Teredinibacter purpureus: one gene and its partner. The main gene of each other region encodes a partner of the protein of the gene in region 2 in a complex. Links are inferred from orthologs where the notes say so. Each region holds a gene or a part of one and is shown on either strand. Other genes may lie near its edges. The genes, in order: sdhA and H5647_RS18325.

Region 1 (8,872 bases), 1.1 Mb from region 2 along the record:
GGTATTTCAATACCCATAAAAAAAGCCGCGAGTTTACACTGGCGGCTTTGGGTGTTTATACGAACGGATGGTTTAGAATATAGACGGGTTCGCGGGTGGTCGTGTCGCACGTTCAGGGAAGTCGCGAGTGGTAGCACCTTTGTAGAGTTGGCGCGGGCGGCCAATTTTATAGCCGTCGGTGATCATTTCGTGCCAGTGAGCTATCCAGCCAACCGTTCGACCTGTTGCAAAAATAACGGTGAACATGTCGGTAGGAATACCGATGGCCTTCATAATAATCCCAGAATAGAAATCTACGTTAGGGTAGAGTTTCTTTTCGATGAAGTAGGGGTCTTCCAGTGCAATTTGCTCTAAGCGCTTAGCTATTTTTAATAGGGGGTCGTCACCTAGGCCTAGTTCTTCTAGTACTTCATCGCAGGTTTCTTTCATTACGGTGGCGCGAGGGTCGAAGTTTTTGTAAACCCTATGCCCGAACCCCATTAGGCGGAAGGGGTCATCTTTGTCTTTTGCGCGAGCAACAAACTTATCGATGTTCTTCTCGTCGCCAATCTCTTCAAGCATGTTTAAAACGGCTTCGTTGGCGCCGCCGTGTGCGGGCCCCCATAAGGTGGCAATACCAGCCGCAATACAGGCAAAGGGGTTGGCGCCTGATGAACCTGCTAAGCGAACGGTGGACGTTGAGGCGTTTTGTTCGTGATCGGCGTGTAGTAAGAATATGCGATCCATTGCGCGGGCAATAACAGGGTTTACGTCGGGGTCATTGCACGGTGAGCCAAACATCATATGTAAAAAGTTTTCGGCGTATCCCAAATTGTTGTCTGGATACATGAAAGGCTGGCCTTGAGAGTGTTTGTAACACATCGCTGCGAGGGTTGGCATTTTGGCGATTAAGCGGTGTGCGGATATGATGCGATGGCGCGCGTTATTGATATCGAGAGAGTCATGGTAAAAAGCCGATAATGCTCCGACTATGCCGCACATCATTGCCATAGGGTGGGAATCGTAATGAAAACCACGAAAGAAGCGTGAGATCGATTCATGAACCATTGTGTGGTTTGTAATAATGTTAACGAATTCGCTGTATTCGCTTTCTGATGGTAGTTCGCCGTGCAACAATAAATAACAGCTTTCCAAATAATCGGAATTTTTTGCAAGGGTGTCGATGGGATATCCGCGGTGTAAAAGTACACCCTTGTCGCCATCAATATAAGTGATTTTAGATTCGCAAGACGCGGTAGAAACAAAACCGGGGTCGTATGTGAAGTAGCCTTTGCCTGTTAAGGCTCGCACGTCGATAACTTCTGGGCCAGTGGTACCGGCATATACCGGTAACTCAATGGTTTCGCCCAGGCCATCGACCGTTAAGCTTGCTTTCTTATCAGTCATATTGGACTCCTGTGTAACAAGTAATGTGCTCTAAATCTTAGAACAAGAACACATTTAATCTGAATTTGCGTAGCTGCTTGGTGCGCAGACACATGAGGTGCGAATCGAGCACGTGTAATAACTCGCCGCTTATTTTCATTATTGGTCAGTATATTTCACCTGAAGTACTTCGCAGCAGTGGACATTAGTATAATGCTGCCGCTGTGTTGGGCTGTACAAAGTTAGATCGATTAGAGGGTGTTGGTCAATAAGTAGACATTGATGAGCGCCTCTAGCGAGAGTTATCCCTGCGAAGAGGCATGATTATAGAGAATTTTGCTCTCTTAAGTGTAGTCTTGCGCTGAGCAGAATCAAAAAAACCTGCTTTAATAAAAAAGGAATGGTTGATTTTTAGTCTTTATGTTCCGTTATGGTGAACATTTTGTTTATTTGTCCAATGTGGTGCGTATAGTGCTATGCATAGGATTAATATTGTGCCTTAAGTGCTTATAAATAATTGTAATTTTACTGTCGTCTAACTATAATTTCGCGCGTTTCCAAAGGCGCGCTCGCGCAAGGTTGTGGCGCGTTAATCGTTAAAATCGCCTTCCCTAACACATTCAGTAAACTCGACTTGCTTCGCCAATGGTTTTATTGGTACCGGCCCTTCGCAGTCTGTCTGCCCGTAGCTCCGAGTACGGCAAATTTAGTTTTGTCTGAGTGTGTAAGTGGTTGTTATCGGTTTGTTATCGGCAGCGTTGTCAATTGGCCGTTGTTGCGAGCAGCGAAGCTAATGGAAAGTGGCCGAACAAATTTTATTCTAACCCTGGTAACCAAGGTGCAACACGACTGTGAATAAGAACAGACCTGTTAATCTGGATCTCTCAACTATTAAGTTTCCTGTAACGGCAATTGTCTCCATATTGCATCGCGTCTCCGGTGTGGTAATGCTAGGCGGTGTGATCGTATTGCTTTATATGCTTGATATGAGTTTGTCCTCCGAAAAATCCTACGACGAATTAGCAAGCTTGATGGCGCTGCCATGGGCAAAACTAATTTTATGGGCTGTGCTATCTGCACTGGCTTATCACTTTGTTGCCGGTGTTAGGCATCTTATTATGGACTTAGGTGTAGGTGAGTCACTAGAAGGTGGAAAGCTTGGCGCCAAGATCTCCATATTCCTTTCTGTTGTGTTAATCATTTCTGCGGGGTTCTGGGTATGGTAACGGCCGTAACAACTTGGGGGCGCAGCGGCCTCTACGACTGGCTCGTGCAGCGTTTTAGTGCTGTTGTTCTTGCCGCTTATACTGTTTTGGTGGTGGGCTTTATAGTGTTTCATCCGGGCATGACGTTTGATGACTGGTCGGGATTGTACGGCCAGCTGTGGATGCGCGTATTCAGCCTTTTAGTTTTAGTGTGCACTATCGCGCATGGTTGGATTGGTTTGTGGGGTGTTCTCACAGACTATGTCACAACACGTATGATGGGTCGCTCTGCTTTAGCGCTACGTATGTTTATATTATTTTTCTATGCACTAATCAATGTTGGTTTCCTCGTTTGGGGCGTTGAGATTTTGTGGGGGTTCAATTAATGGGTAACATCCGAACAATTTCATTCGACGGTATTGTGATTGGTGGCGGTGGCGCAGGTATGCGTGCAGCGTTACAGATGGCGCAATCAGGTTTTAAGACCGCCGTGGTCACTAAGGTCTTTCCTACACGGTCTCATACGGTATCGGCTCAAGGCGGTATTACTTGCGCTATTGGTAGCTCAGACCCAGAAGATGATTGGCGCTGGCATATGTATGACACCGTTAAAGGCTCCGATTATATTGGCGATCAGGATGCCATTGAATATATGTGTTCGGTAGGCCCAGAGGCGGTCTTTGAGTTGGAACATATGGGCTTGCCGTTTTCTCGTACAGACGATGGTCGTATATACCAGCGGCCGTTTGGGGGGCAATCTAAGGACTTTGGCCGAGGTGGTCAGGCGGCTCGGACGTGCGCAGCGGCAGATCGTACGGGTCACGCTTTATTGCATGCGCTTTATCAAGGCAATGTTAAGAACGACACCGTTTTCTTGAATGAGTGGTTTGCTGTTGATTTAGTTAAAAACCAAGATGGCGCGGTATGTGGTGTTATCGCTATTAATATGGAAGACGGTGAAGTCGTCTATATCAAGTCTAAAGCCACGGTTCTTGCAACGGGTGGTGCCGGTCGAATATTTGCTTCTACTACCAATGCACATATCAATACCGGTGACGGTATTGGCATGGCGCTGCGTAGTGGTTTTCCTGTGCAAGATATTGAAATGTGGCAGTTCCATCCAACAGGTATTCACGGTGCTGGTGTGTTAGTTACTGAAGGCTGTCGAGGCGAAGGTGGATATCTTGTCAACAAAGATGGTGAGCGTTTTATGGAGCGCTATGCGCCGAACGCGAAAGATTTGGCCGGTCGTGATGTAGTTGCTCGCTCTATGGTATTAGAAATATTGGCGGGGCGTGGCTGCGGTGAAAATGGCGATCATGTGTTTTTAAAGTTGGATCACTTGGGCGCCGATACTCTTAATCAGCGTTTGCCGGGGATCTTAGAGCTTTCTAGAACATTTGCGCATGCAGACCCCATTAAAGAACCTATTCCTGTTGTTCCAACGTGCCACTACATGATGGGCGGTATTCCCACCAATGTTAATGGCCAAGTGCTAACGCAGAATGAAAAAGGCGAAGACACCGTTGTTGAAGGCTTCTACGCATGTGGTGAAGTTGCTTGTGTATCGGTTCACGGCGCTAACCGTTTAGGCGGTAATTCATTACTGGATCTTGTGGTGTTTGGGCGCGCTTCTGGTCTCTATATTGAGAAAGCATTACGCGAGGGTATTGAGCTTAGAGACCCCAGCGCGTCAGATATGGATGCCGCGATGTCTCGATTGAACAAGGTTAATACAAGTACTTCCGGTGAGAATGCAACAGTTCTTCGGGCTGAGCTGCAAGCTATCATGCAAAATCACTTTGGTGTTTTCCGTAAAGGTGAGTTTATGCAGGAAGGTATTAAAAAGTTGGCGGCGTTACGTTCTCGTATTGAAAACGTATCGTTATCAGATAAAAGTAACGCCTTTAATACTGCGCGTATTGAAGCGTTGGAAGTTCAAAACCTATTTGAAGTTGCTGAGGCCACGGCTATCGCAGCCGAAGAGCGAAAGGAGTCTCGTGGTGCGCATGCAAGGGAAGATTTCCAGGAACGCGACGATAAAAATTGGTTGTGCCACTCCATGTACTTCCCTGGAGAAAAGCGTGTGACTAAGCGTGACGTGAATTTCACGCCGAAAACAATGGAAGCCTTCGAACCTAAAGTTCGTACCTACTAGAGATAGGGTGCAAAAGACTATGCTGAAAGTTGAAGTTTATCGCTACAATCCTGAAACGGACAAAGAACCCTATATGCAAACCTATGAGCTAGATACTCAAGGTAGAGACCTTATGGTCTTGGACGTGTTAGAAATGCTGAAGGGGGAGGATCCCTCTCTAACGTTCCGACGTTCTTGTCGAGAGGGCGTTTGTGGCTCTGATGGTGTGAATATTTCAGGTAAAAATGGGCTAGCCTGTGTAACGCCATTATCGGAATGTGTCAAAAAGAACAAATTGGTATTGCGTCCACTACCTGGCTTGCCCGTTATTCGTGATTTAATCATCGATATGAGTCAGTTTTATGCTCAATTTCGTAAGGTTGACCCTTTTCTTCAAAATGACGCTCCAGCACCGGCAATTGAGCGGCTTCAGTCTCCTGAAGAGCGCGAAAAGTTAGACGGGCTATATGAGTGTATTTTGTGCGCTTGCTGTTCAACAAGTTGCCCGTCATTTTGGTGGAACCCCGATAAATTTATTGGCCCTGCAGGCTTGTTGCAGGCCTATCGGTTCTTGGCCGATAGTCGTGATACGGCTACTGAGGAGCGTCTAAGTAAATTAGATGACCCGTTTAGTGTATTCCGCTGTCATGGCATCCAAAACTGTGTTGATGTATGCCCGAAGGGCTTAAATCCTACACGCGCCATCGGTCATATCCGAAGCATGCTGTTGCATCGTGGCACTTAGAAGGCTCAATTGACCGGAATGGTTAAATTGAAGGGGTAGGGTGTCGGTATGGCACCTGCTCAATTTAAGTTGGCGGAGCTTAGTGGTTTTCACTACTTCGGTTTCTTCGATAATAGAGATTCGAGTTTTTGTACTGATTAGCTTGAGCGCTAATTTGAATGAAAAATGATTATTGAGTTCGTGCTTGCACTCTTAACTTCGCAAGCTTTTCTACGCGGTGACTAAAACCATGCAAGAAAGTTTAATGGAGGCACTCTGGAAAACGGGCCACATATCCGGTAGCAATGCTGCATACGTGGAAGACGTTTACGAGTCATATTTACAGGACCCTAACTCTGTGCCGGAAGAGTGGCGAGAGTATTTCGAAAAGCTTCCCACCGTTAATGGTGGTACAGGGGTTGATGTACGCCATTCTGAAATTATTGAATATTTTGAATTACTGGGTCGTAACCGCGCTCGCCCAATGGTTGCCCCAGGTGAAGGTGCTGCCAATATTGCCCATGAGCGTAAGCAAGTTGAGGTTGTTCAGCTGGTTAATGCTTATCGGTTAAGTGGCCATCAAAAAGCCAAGTTAGACCCTTTAAACTTACGCGAAAGACGCAGCCCGCAAGATCTTGATTTGGGGTTTCATGGTCTAAACACAGCAGATCTAGATTCTGTGTTTCAAACCGGCGATTTGTCGTTTGGTTATCAAGAAGCCTCTCTTAGCGAAATTATTTCCGATTTGGAGAAAACATACTGCGGTACGATCGGTGCCGAAGTTATGCATATCACGAATTATGAAGAGCGTAGGTGGTTGTTGCAGCGCTTAGAGGGCAGTCGATCTTGTCCTGATTTTGGCGAGAAAACAAAGCTTCATTTGCTGCGTCGATTGACCGCTGCTGAAGGGTTGGAACGCCATTTAGACAGTAAGTACCCTGGAACGAAACGTTTTGGTCTTGAAGGTGGTGAGAGCCTAATACCGTTATTGGATACGCTCATTAATCGTTGTGGCGGCTATGGGGCAAAAGAAATGGTTATTGGAATGGCTCACCGTGGCCGTCTCAATACGTTAGTAAATGTTTTAGGTAAAAACCCTGTTGCGTTATTTGATGAATTTGAAGGTAAGAAGTTAGTCGATACTTCTGGTGATGTTAAGTACCACCAGGGTTTCTCTTCGAATGTTATGACGCCCGGTGGCGAAATGCACCTTGCTCTGGCCTTTAACCCATCTCACCTTGAAATTGTTGCGCCTGTTGTAGAAGGTTCTGTTCGAGCACGACAAGATCGTCGATTTGACACTAAGGGTAACAACGTTGTCCCCGTTGTGATCCATGGCGACGCTGCGTTTGCTGGGCAGGGTGTTGTGATGGAAACATTCCAAATGTCACAAACTCGCGCCTACAAAACTGGCGGTACGATGCACCTGGTTATTAATAACCAAGTAGGTTTTACTACTAGCCTGAAAGAGGATTCTCGTTCTACCGAGTATGCAACAGACGTTGCTAAAATGATCGAAGCCCCAATCTTTCACGTCAATGGCGATGATCCAGAGGCCGTAGCGTTTTTAGCGAATTTGGCGGCAGATTACCGTAACGAGTTTGCAAAAGATGTTGTCGTGGATTTAGTGTGTTATCGCCGTCGCGGACACAACGAGACGGATGAGCCTTCTGCTACGCAGCCTCTAATGTATAAAGCTATTCGAGCGCAAAAAACAACGCGTACGCTTTATGCCGAACAGTTGGTGAACGAAGGTGTTTTAAGTGCAGAAGAATCCAATACGATGTCTAACGATTATAGGGCAGCATTGGATCGTGGAGAGCACGTTGCACAAGGTCTTGTCAGCGAGCCAGATTCTTCCTTGTTTGTTGATTGGGCTCCCTATATTGGCCATGATTGGCAAACACCTTACGATAGTACTTATCCCATTCAAGAGCTACAGGCGCTCGCTGAACAAATAAGTCATATTCCTGATGGCGTTCAAGTACAGCGTCAAGTATCAAAAATATACGACGATCGGCGGAAAATGGCTGGTGGTGCATTACCCATTAATTGGGGTATGGCCGAGACGCTTGCCTACGCGACCTTGTTAAAACAAGATTACGCTATACGTTTGACCGGGCAAGATGTCGGTCGAGGTACGTTCTCGCACCGTCATGCTGTGATCCATAATCAGAAAGATGGTGAAAGTTATATTCCTTTGCAGAATGTAAAGCCCGACCAACCAGAATTTGATATTTACGACTCTTTCTTGTCAGAAGAAGCGGTATTGGCTTTTGAGTATGGTTACGCTACAACAACGCCTGGCAAAATGGTTATTTGGGAAGCGCAATTTGGTGATTTCGCAAACGGCGCACAGGTCGTTATCGATCAGTTTATTACCAGTGGCGAACATAAATGGCAGCGCTTATGTGGTTTAACTATGTTACTGCCGCACGGTTATGAAGGGCAGGGGCCAGAGCATTCGTCTGCACGTTTAGAACGATTTATGCAGCTTTGTGCCGAGCATAATATACAAATTTGTATACCGACGACTCCTGCGCAGGTTTATCACATGTTACGTCGCCAAGCGATTCGTTACATGCGTAGGCCACTTGTTGTTATGAGCCCAAAATGGATTCTTCGGCATAAGTTAGCGACCTCTTCGTTGGAAGAGCTGGCCAACGGCACCTTCCAGAGCGTGATTAGCGATGAAAAAGTAGCCGGTGAAAATGCCAAGCGCGTAATTTTGTGCAGCGGTAAAGTTTATTATCATTTGCTCGAAGCTCGTGAGGAGCGCGAACAAGATGACGTGGCTCTGGTGCGCATAGAGCAGTTATATCCTTTTCCTGAAGAAGATCTGCGGGTTGCGTTGAAACCTTACGGGCATGTTAATGATGTCGTATGGTGTCAAGAAGAACCCATGAATCAGGGCGCATGGTATGCCAGTCAGCACCGTATGCGAAGGGTGGTTGAACGCGTTAACGAAGATGCATACTTGCGTTATGTTGGTCGTGCGTCATCGTCAGCTCCTGCGGCAGGTTATATGTCGACCCACCTAGATGAACTGAATAAATTTGTAAATGCAGCATTGGATACGAGTGTTTAAAATCGTTCGTTGATCCACGTTTATTAATCATTGTTTATTACGAGTAACGACTTTTTAGCTAATAAGCGACAAGGACACATTTGAAAATGAGTAACGAAATCAAAGTCCCTACGTTTCCTGAATCTGTACAGGAAGGCACCATTGCAACTTGGCACAAACAGCCCGGCGAAGCATTTTCTCGCGACGAGGTTATTGTTGATATCGAGACCGATAAGGTTGTGCAAGAAGTGCCTGCTCCGGCAGATGGTGTATTGAAAGAGATCCTAAAACAAGAAGGCGATATCGTTACGAGTAACGAGATTATTGCAACCTTTAGTGAAGGCGGTGCAGGTGCTGCACCCGCGGGCAACTCA
Region 2 (8,596 bases):
TAATGGCATGGAGGTGATCTTGGTAGAAGATACGAGTAGTGAAATAGCGGCCGTTTCTCTAGCGTTAGGTGTGGGTAGTTTTCAGAACCCAGAGCATCAGCAAGGTTTAGCGCACTATTTAGAGCATATGCTTTTCTTAGGCACAGAGAAATACCCTGATCCAAACACGCTTCAGCAATTTATTGATCATAATTCGGGCAGCTGGAATGCGTACACCGCACCAGATCACACCAATTATTTCTTTTCGTTGCCGGCAGGGAAGTTGGATGAAGCTCTTGATATGTTTAGTGACTATTTTAAAGCGCCGCGTTTTGATTTGGAGTATAGCGATAAAGAGCGGAACGCGGTTAATAGTGAATGGTCGATGGGTCGCAGTCAGGACGGTCGAATAATAAACTACCTAAACGGTGTGACGGGCAACCCGGCGCACCCAGCAAGTCAGTTGGCCGTTGGTAATTTAGACACCCTATCAGATAAGCCCGGTTCGGTCTTGAATGAGGATTTAGTGGCGTTTTTTGAACGTTATTATTCGGCTAATATTATGAAGCTCGTTATGGTAAGCAATAAAAGCTTAGCGGAGCAAACGTTATTGGCTACAAAACATTTTTCGGCCATTGAAAATAATAATATTGATAAGCCGGCGGTCCCTGTTACAGGTGTAACAGAGGCTCAAATGTCGAAAAAAATTCATTATGCGTCTGTAATGGATTTGAAGATGATAATGCTACGCTTTCCCATGCCGAATAATTCAGAGCTTTGGAAAAATAAACCGAATGAATATGTTAACAGCCTACTGGCATCAGAAGAGCCTGGTACGGTCGCCCAGCAGTTGCGAGAAAAGAATTTGGTGAAGTCGTTGTATGCGCAGGTCGATCCAGTTGCATACGATTACGATGGCAGTTTTGATGTTTTTGTGGATCTTACTGATGAAGGTATGACCAAACGTGATGAGGTTATTGCAGCGATTTTTGCTTATATAGAGCTTATAAAACGCGAGGGCGTAGATAAAAAATATTTTCTTGAGCAGAAGGCGATAAAAGAAAAGAAATTTGCGAATTTAGATATGCAGCAGCCGTTAAAAACGGCCATTCATTTGAGTTCAACGCTACTTCAATATAATCCTGAGTGGGTTATTTCAAACCCGTATGTTTATAGTTCATTTGATGAGTTGGCGGTTAACGATGTTTTATCCTATCTTACGCCAGAAAGGGCACGTATCTGGTACATAAGTCAACATGAACGAGTTGAAAAAGCCATTCCTTACCATGAGGGAGGCTACGCTATTGAGGATATTACGCGTGCCGATATAGCAAAATGGCGTAGCATTGCCGAAACACTTACGTTTAATTTGCCGGCTGAAAATGATTTGTTTTCTAAAGAGGCGGCCATTGTTGAGGCAAGTACAATTAAATCACCAACCCTTTTGAAAGGTAAGGGGCATTCAGAAATTTGGCTAACGCATAGCGATAGCTATCAAGACCAAAAAGGCACGTTAGAGTTTTTGTTGAACAGTGATTTGGGGGCTTCTTCGGTTCAAAATCAAATGCTGGCAAAAATCTTAGTAAAGGTTCTAACCTCTCAGCAGTTGTCGCTTATTGATCGAGCAGGGCAGGCGGGAATTGGGTTGGATTTTGGCTTTAATGGTAATGACCTTACGGTAAGTTTGAGCTTATTTAATGCTAAACATGATGTTTTGGCCCTAAAGGTATTTAAAGCGTTAAGTCAGTGGGATGTCAGTGCTGAAGAGTTCTCGAAAGCGCTAGATTCTTTACGTCAAGATTTGGATAACCGAGAAAAGTCGGCCCCTTATCGTCAAATGTTTGGTTTGTTAAGCCGAGAACTTCTGGCGAACAGTTGGTCTCGGGAAGCAGAAAAGCAAGCGGTAGAAAGCTTAACGCGAGAGCAGCTCGTTGCGTTCCATAAAGGGTTACTCTCGGCGAATCGGTTACGTGTTTTTGCTTATGGTAATTATAGCGAAGAGCGTGTTTTGGCTATAGTGAGCGATGTTGAAGCGTTGCTGCCCCAGCCGAATGTTGACCATGCTTTATTTAAGCGTGCGATTAAGACGCCTGTTGCTGGTGCGTCAACGCATTACAAAGAAGCGTTAACGGGGCATACCGATAATGCGTATGTTCAATTGTTTATTGGGACAGAAAAAACGTACGTTGGCAAAGCGAAAATCATGACGTTGAACGCGCTTACACGTAATGCCTTTTTTACGCAATTACGCACTAACGAGCAGTTGGGGTATGTTGTGGGAACAGCGCCTAAGGTTGTAGATCAATACCCGGGCTTAATGTTTTTTGTTCAAAGTAACAATACCGAGCTGCCAAGTGTAAGCAAACGAATCGACCGGTTTAGACGTGAATTTCTTGCTGAATTAGACAGTATTGATGAGTCTGTGATAGAACAAATAAAACGTTCGCAATTGGAGTTGTTGACAAAGCAACCGCTGGATTTCGGTGAAGAAATGAAGCCTTTAATGGCAGACTTTTATGATGGGCGATTAACCTTTGATTCCAAACAACAGTTGATTGCGGCATTCGAACAGGTTAACAAAGCGAGCCTGATTCAGTTGTATCGAGATTTGATATTGGGAAATGCCGGCCAAAAAATAGTAGTTCAGTTGAAAGGAACAGGTTTTGCCGATACGGCATTCGCACCTAACTAGTTGAGCTCGAGAATCGCCGGTGCAATGTCGGCGATTCTTTCTGCGTGTTTAGCCTTGCAGCATGGCAAGTGCGGCTTCCATTTCCTCGCTTAAATCTTCGGCTTCTGTTGCTTCAATGTTGGGATCTAAATCTAACCGATAAAAGGCTTTTACGGTACTTGTATCGAGATTGGCATAGCGATTGAGCGCTATTGTTGACTGATTTTGTAACATGGCGACCGTCACTAAGTCGGCATAGTCTGCTTTTGCTGTTTCTCGCGTAAAATTGAGGTACTCAATAGGGACATTGCGAATTTCTGTTGGGAACTCCCATGTGGTTAAAATTTTAACGCCAAGTTGGGGGTGTACGGCATCTATTACGCTGTCTAGCGTCATGCTATCGCCCATCAAGTAAGGGTTGTCTTCGGCGTACGATAATATGGGTAATATACCAATCTGGTGGGTTAAGCCGGCCAGTGCGGCTTGGTCGGGGCGTAATTTAGTCCTGTGCTTGCACAGTACGTGGCACATTCCTGCAATCTCGCTCGATCTAGACCATACCTCGCGTAACCGTTTATCAATGAGATCGGAAGTTGCTTGGAACATTTGCTCCATCGCTAGGCCCGTTGCAAGGTTGCAAGTGTATTGCATGCCTAGGCGAGAGAGCGCCATATTTAAGTCCTCTATTTCGCGTGGCGCGCGAAATAGAGGACTATTGGCGACTTTAATAATACGGGCTGTTAGGGCGGCATCGGAGCTAATAACATCACTTAATTGCTTAATACTAGCATCGGCGTCATTGGCCACTTCTCGCACTTTAAGTGCGATTTCGGGTAGCGTGGGCAGCACGAGCTGGTCGCTGTCGATAGCTTTATTGATGTCGTTCGAAACCTTGGTGGCAAGGTCATTCATATTCACATTCCCATTGTGATTGGAGTCAGATAAATGCGAATGTCACCTCAGCCAGCTCCGTCTAATAGGCACGAGGAGTGGTTGTTTAGATGGATATTGCGACGAGGTTGGGGTAGGTGTTCGCTACTCTAAGGTATAGCATAAGGTAACGGCTGCCATGTAAGTTTTGGCTGGGAGCCTAGCGCTAAAACGGCGGAATCTGTGTGAACGGCGAGGTCGTTCACGAGCACTAATAGTAGCCACTGATTATTGTTGCCAGAAAGGCTTTGAATAACAGAACCTAGGCGTTTTCCTGTGTCTTTATCAACGATTTCTGTTCCGTAAATGGGTGAAGATTCGTTGTCGAGTAACGCTGTCGTGGCGCGATAGAGGTGTTTTTTAAGGGTTGCTTTGTAGTGAAGCCGGGCAATGATTTCTTGCCCCGTATAGCAGCCTTTACTGAAAGATACACCGTTAATGAGCTGAAAGTTAAGCTCTTGCGGTAAGAGGGCTTCTACCGTTTCTGCACGGACTTCGGCAATACCTTGTTCAATATTCAGCCGAGACCAGACTGCTTGAGAGGTTAGGTTTAGCCCTTGAGTAATGTGGGGCCATAAATGGTCGAGAGCAGCGGCCTGTGAGGCCCATATTTCGCTGCGGTTTTTGTCTAGGCGCAGAACGGTTAGGCCGTTTTCTGGGTGAGACGTTTCGTTAACGGGCGGCAGCTTTATTGTTGTATTGGGTAGCGTCGACTGATCTGGGTGGTTCAGGCCCATAATCCACGCGGGTGCTAGGGTAAGTTCAACCTTCGAGAAAACACTGTATTTTTTTAATGCGTTTAATGCGTTTTCTGCAATACTGCTGTGCAGGCGTAATCCAATCGTGTTTTCATCAATGCGCGCTGCATAAAAACTACTGTGCATTCGCCCTTTAATATTGCAGTGTGCACCTAGCAGCCAGTGATCTGAGTTCAATTGGCTGATGTCACAAGTGCATTGCCCCTGTAGAAATGTCACCGAGTCAGGCCCCGATACCGTTAATAGGCGGTACTCGCTGAGTATGGCAAGGCAATTTTGGTCTGAGCCAATGCTGGCCGCGTCCAATAAGGGGTGGTTATCTAATCGTTGCTGCCAATTGGTCATAAAGTCCACTGCATGGTTGGTGAGGTTTCGTCGAAAAATTGACGGGCTTGCGTGATACAATTGCGCCGAAATTTTAGAATTCAATTGGTAGGTGTTGTTATTTATGGATCTTAATCGATTACGCTGGGCTGCGCGTCGTGGCATGCTGGAGTTAGATTTAATTTTAGCGCCATTTGTCGAAAACGTATATTCAACGCTCCCGACGGAAGAGCAAGCGTTATTTGAAAAGCTGTTGGAATGCGAAGATCAGGATATGTTTAATTGGTTTTTACAAAAGGGCGAGCCAGATGAAGCCGATATTCGTCAAATAGTGAAAATCGTGAGAAACAATACTGGCCTGCAGCCTGAGGCCTAAGCTATCGTTATTTCGTGCGCGCTAGCCCCAATTTTATGGTAAAGAAATCGTCTGCATTAGTGTTTCGTGTGCATGGTGCGATAGCGCTTAAATGGACTGTTCTTGGTGTGTTCGTTGCTGTTGTTGTGTTAGTTGTTGCATTAGGCACTGTGTGGTGGTTGACGTTGATTGCGTTGATAGGGGTTAGCCTGAGCGCTCTTTATTTGAAGTATGTTTGGTTTGCAATGAGGCGCATTACAGCGCTTAAAATTGATGAGGGCAGGCTGTCGATTCTGCGCGGGAATGACGATCAATTCCTATCTGTGTATATTCAAGAGCTTGTGCTAACGCGATTTTTGGTGATTATTAAATTCCAGTCTCTGGAGTTGTCACGAGGGTCGAGTGCCTCTCTTGTACTAATAAAACAAAGCGTTGAGCAGCCAAGTGATTTTCGAGTGTTGCGTATAGAGCTGAAGCAACTTTCGGCGGAGGCGTTCGAGCCTAGCATAGGCGCAGAAAACTAGGGTTTAAAGTCTAGGTTTTGTGCTCATGATGGACAATAATATTTTGCGCTGCAAAATTCATAGGTACCAGTATTGAATCTTGCGCGAATTCAGCTAAGTCGGGGTAATCTAGAGAATAGTGCAGCCCACGACTTTCTTTTCTTTGCATGGCAGAGCCAATAATGAGTTCAGCTACAACGGCCAAGTTTCGTAGTTCGATTAAATCATTTCCAACCTTGTAGTTAGAGTAGTAATCGTTGATTTCTTTCTGCAGTAATTTGATGCGGTGATTAGCACGCTCTAATCGCTTTTGTGTACGCACGATACCGACGTAATCCCACATAAAACGCCTGAGTTCATCCCAATTGTGAGAAATGACTACGTCTTCGTCGGAGTTGGTGACGCGGCTTGCATCCCACGGAGGGATATCACGAAGCGGAGAAATCTCGTGAAGAGAGGCTTTGATAGCTTTAGCGGCAGATTGGGCGAATACAATGCATTCTAACAATGAGTTGCTGGCCATGCGGTTTGCCCCGTGAAGCCCCGTAAAGGAGGTTTCACCTATGGCATACAGGTTGTGTAGGTCGGTTTGGCCGTGCTCGTTTACCATAACACCGCCACAGGTATAATGAGCTGCTGGTACAACGGGAATGGGTTCTTTAGTGATATCGATACCGTATTCAAGGCACTGCTGTCGTACATTAGGGAAGTGAGACTCAATAAATATTTCAGATTTGTGGCTGATATCGAGGTAAACGCAATCGCTACCCAATCGTTTCATTTCGTGGTCGATTGCACGCGCAACAACGTCGCGCGGGGCGAGTTCTCCCAGTTCATGAAAGCTATCCATAAACCGTTCACCATTGGGTAATAGAAGTTTGCCGCCTTCCCCTCGAACAGCTTCAGTAATGAGGAAGGACTTTGCCTTTGGGTGGTACAGGCACGTGGGGTGAAATTGATTGAACTCCATATTGGCGACGCGGCAGCCTGCACGCCAAGCCATTGCTATGCCATCACCGCTCGCCCCATCGGGATTGGATGAGTAGAGGTAGACCTTACTGGCACCGCCAGTGGCAAGTACAACGGTTTTTGCGGTGAAGGCTTCTACGCTCTCGGTGCTGCGGTTGTATACGTATGCACCAGCACAGCGTAACTTTTTACTGTTGGGGTCGACCTGTTTAACGAGATCCAGCGCGACGTAATGTTCGTGTAGAGCGATGTTGTCGGCTTTATGCACTTTTTCGAGCAGGGTGGTGTGTAGTGCTTTTCCTGTGGCGTCGGCACTATGAATGATGCGACGCTGACTATGCCCGCCTTCTCTCGTGAGATGGAAATCTCCAGACTGCGCTTGTCGGGTAAAGTTAACGCCTAAGTCTATAAGCCACTGAATGGCCGATTTACTATGGCTAATAGTGAATTCAACAGCATCTTTGTGGCATAGCCCCGCGCCGGCATTAAGCGTATCGTTTACGTGAGATTCTATTGAATCACTATCGTCTAAAACTGCTGCGATGCCTCCTTGTGCGTACCAGGTTGAGCCTTCATTAAGTTTGCTTTTGCTGAGTACGGCAATACGAAGGCTAGAGGGAAGATTAAGTGCGAGCGCTAGTCCGGCTGCACCGCTGCCAATAATAAGCACATCATAAGAAGGGTTTGAGATTGATCGAATAGTAGTCATAAAAGTGGGGGGAGCCATTACAAACAGCGTCTACTATACCTTAAGTACTTCATTATTCTGTAATATTCCGGCGGTGATACATTGATTTTTGCGGGAATGTCCTAACCTTAGGGGATAGATGCAGCGCTTGAATTTAAGGTGTTTCTATTTTAGTTAGTGGCGCATGGAACTTTAAGGGTGTTCATTCATCTGAATTGGCATAGCATTTTTTTGTTTTAGAGTTTGTGGGTAATCAACGCGACTAGACGAATGAATAATTGAGCGATCCTCAGTGGAGAGGGTTTCTTCGGTCACTGGATATCAAAGCGATAGAATTTAAGTAAGCCTTCCGGCAGTGAAGGTTTTGGGGAGTAGTCAATGGCGGTGCAACCCGCTTCGCAAACAGATGCACAGCTTGTTGTCCGCGTTCAAAAAGGCGACAAACGAGCATTCGATCTTTTGGTTTTGAAGTACCAACATAAAATATTTGCGATTATCAGCCGTTTTATAAAAGACAGTGCTGAAGTTCAAGATGTCGCGCAAGAAACCTTTATCAAAGCTTATAGAGCGCTACCTAATTTTCGAGGTGATAGCGCGTTTTACACATGGGTTTATCGAATAGCGATCAACACGGCAAAAAATCACTTAGTCTCACGTGGGCGGCGCCCGCCAGCCTCCGATGTCGATGTTGAAGATGCGGAGTACTACAGTGGCAGTGAACAACTGAAAGATCTCGGCTCTCCTGAAGGGCAGCTAATGAGAGATCAGCTGGACGATGTTGTACAAAAAGCCATACGCGACTTGCCGGAAGATTTACGTACGGCGGTAACGCTTCGAGAAATGGAAGGGTTAAGCTACGAAGATATTGCAGAGGTTATGGGGTGTCCCGTGGGCACTGTTCGCTCGCGTATCTTTCGTGCACGTGAATCTATTGATAAACAGATGGCCCATTTGCTATAGGTGGGTATTGAGTGAGTCCGCTGTTTGGTCATTGCTGATAGTCGTGACGCATGGTTCGTTAATAAATGTTGAGATAAGTGAAACAAAATGAGCACACGGTGGTCAGATTGTGTGAGTCCTGAATAGCGGCTGAATAAGGCTACTTTATAGGGCTGATAATCGATAATATTTACCGGTTATTCTCTAAAATAATTGCCGCATTGGCGGTGTAATACTCCAGGCGTTAGTAGATATGACTTCTTCTGCACAGAATGAAAAGCCCGAAACAATGAGCACAGCTATTGGCGAATCTATATCCGCATTGCTGGACGATCAAGGTGATGAACTTGATCTACGGCGTGTACTAAGAGAGTCAGAGCAAAGCGAAAATGTTCGTGCGACTTGGCATCGCTATCACATGGCCAGCGCTGTAATGAAGAACGAGAGCTCTCCATTAATGGGGGTCGATCTTTCCGCTCA

The links.
Region 1: the proteins of H5647_RS18325 (region 2) and sdhA are in contact, whole or in part, in a crystal structure (PDB 6C12), measured with the Escherichia coli proteins. The link is inferred for Teredinibacter purpureus from one-to-one orthologs.

The regions. Positions count from the first base shown.
Region 1 is NZ_CP060092.1:3,037,413-3,046,284, forward strand. Bases 2,343-5,341 are described here. They hold sdhA (succinate dehydrogenase flavoprotein subunit), read left to right. Parts: upstream 2,343-2,955; coding sequence 2,956-4,728; downstream 4,729-5,341. Other genes in these bases: sdhC (succinate dehydrogenase, cytochrome b556 subunit), read left to right, coding at 2,343-2,591; sdhD (succinate dehydrogenase, hydrophobic membrane anchor protein), read left to right, coding at 2,585-2,956; H5647_RS13405 (succinate dehydrogenase iron-sulfur subunit), read left to right, coding at 4,748-5,341. Outside these bases: gltA (citrate synthase), read right to left, coding at 73-1,386; more of sdhC, read left to right, coding at 2,217-2,342; more of H5647_RS13405, read left to right, coding at 5,342-5,452; H5647_RS13410 (2-oxoglutarate dehydrogenase E1 component), read left to right, coding at 5,682-8,519; odhB (2-oxoglutarate dehydrogenase complex dihydrolipoyllysine-residue succinyltransferase), read left to right, coding at 8,606-8,872. UniProt on the Escherichia coli protein: Two distinct, membrane-bound, FAD-containing enzymes are responsible for the catalysis of fumarate and succinate interconversion; the fumarate reductase is used in anaerobic growth, and the succinate dehydrogenase is used in aerobic growth.
Region 2 is NZ_CP060092.1:4,103,547-4,112,142, reverse strand. What follows is about bases 3,690-6,412. They hold H5647_RS18325 (FAD assembly factor SdhE), read left to right. Parts: upstream 3,690-4,786; coding sequence 4,787-5,038; downstream 5,039-6,412. Other genes in these bases: nadB (L-aspartate oxidase), read right to left, coding at 5,552-6,412; H5647_RS18320 (hypothetical protein), read left to right, coding at 5,074-5,541; ygfZ (CAF17-like 4Fe-4S cluster assembly/insertion protein YgfZ), read right to left, coding at 3,691-4,683. Also shown: H5647_RS18340 (insulinase family protein), read left to right, coding at 1-2,671; H5647_RS18335 (HDOD domain-containing protein), read right to left, coding at 2,720-3,562; more of nadB, read right to left, coding at 6,413-7,198; RNA polymerase sigma factor RpoE, read left to right, coding at 7,556-8,137; H5647_RS18305 (sigma-E factor negative regulatory protein), read left to right, coding at 8,370-8,596. UniProt on the Escherichia coli protein: An FAD assembly protein, which accelerates covalent attachment of the cofactor into other proteins.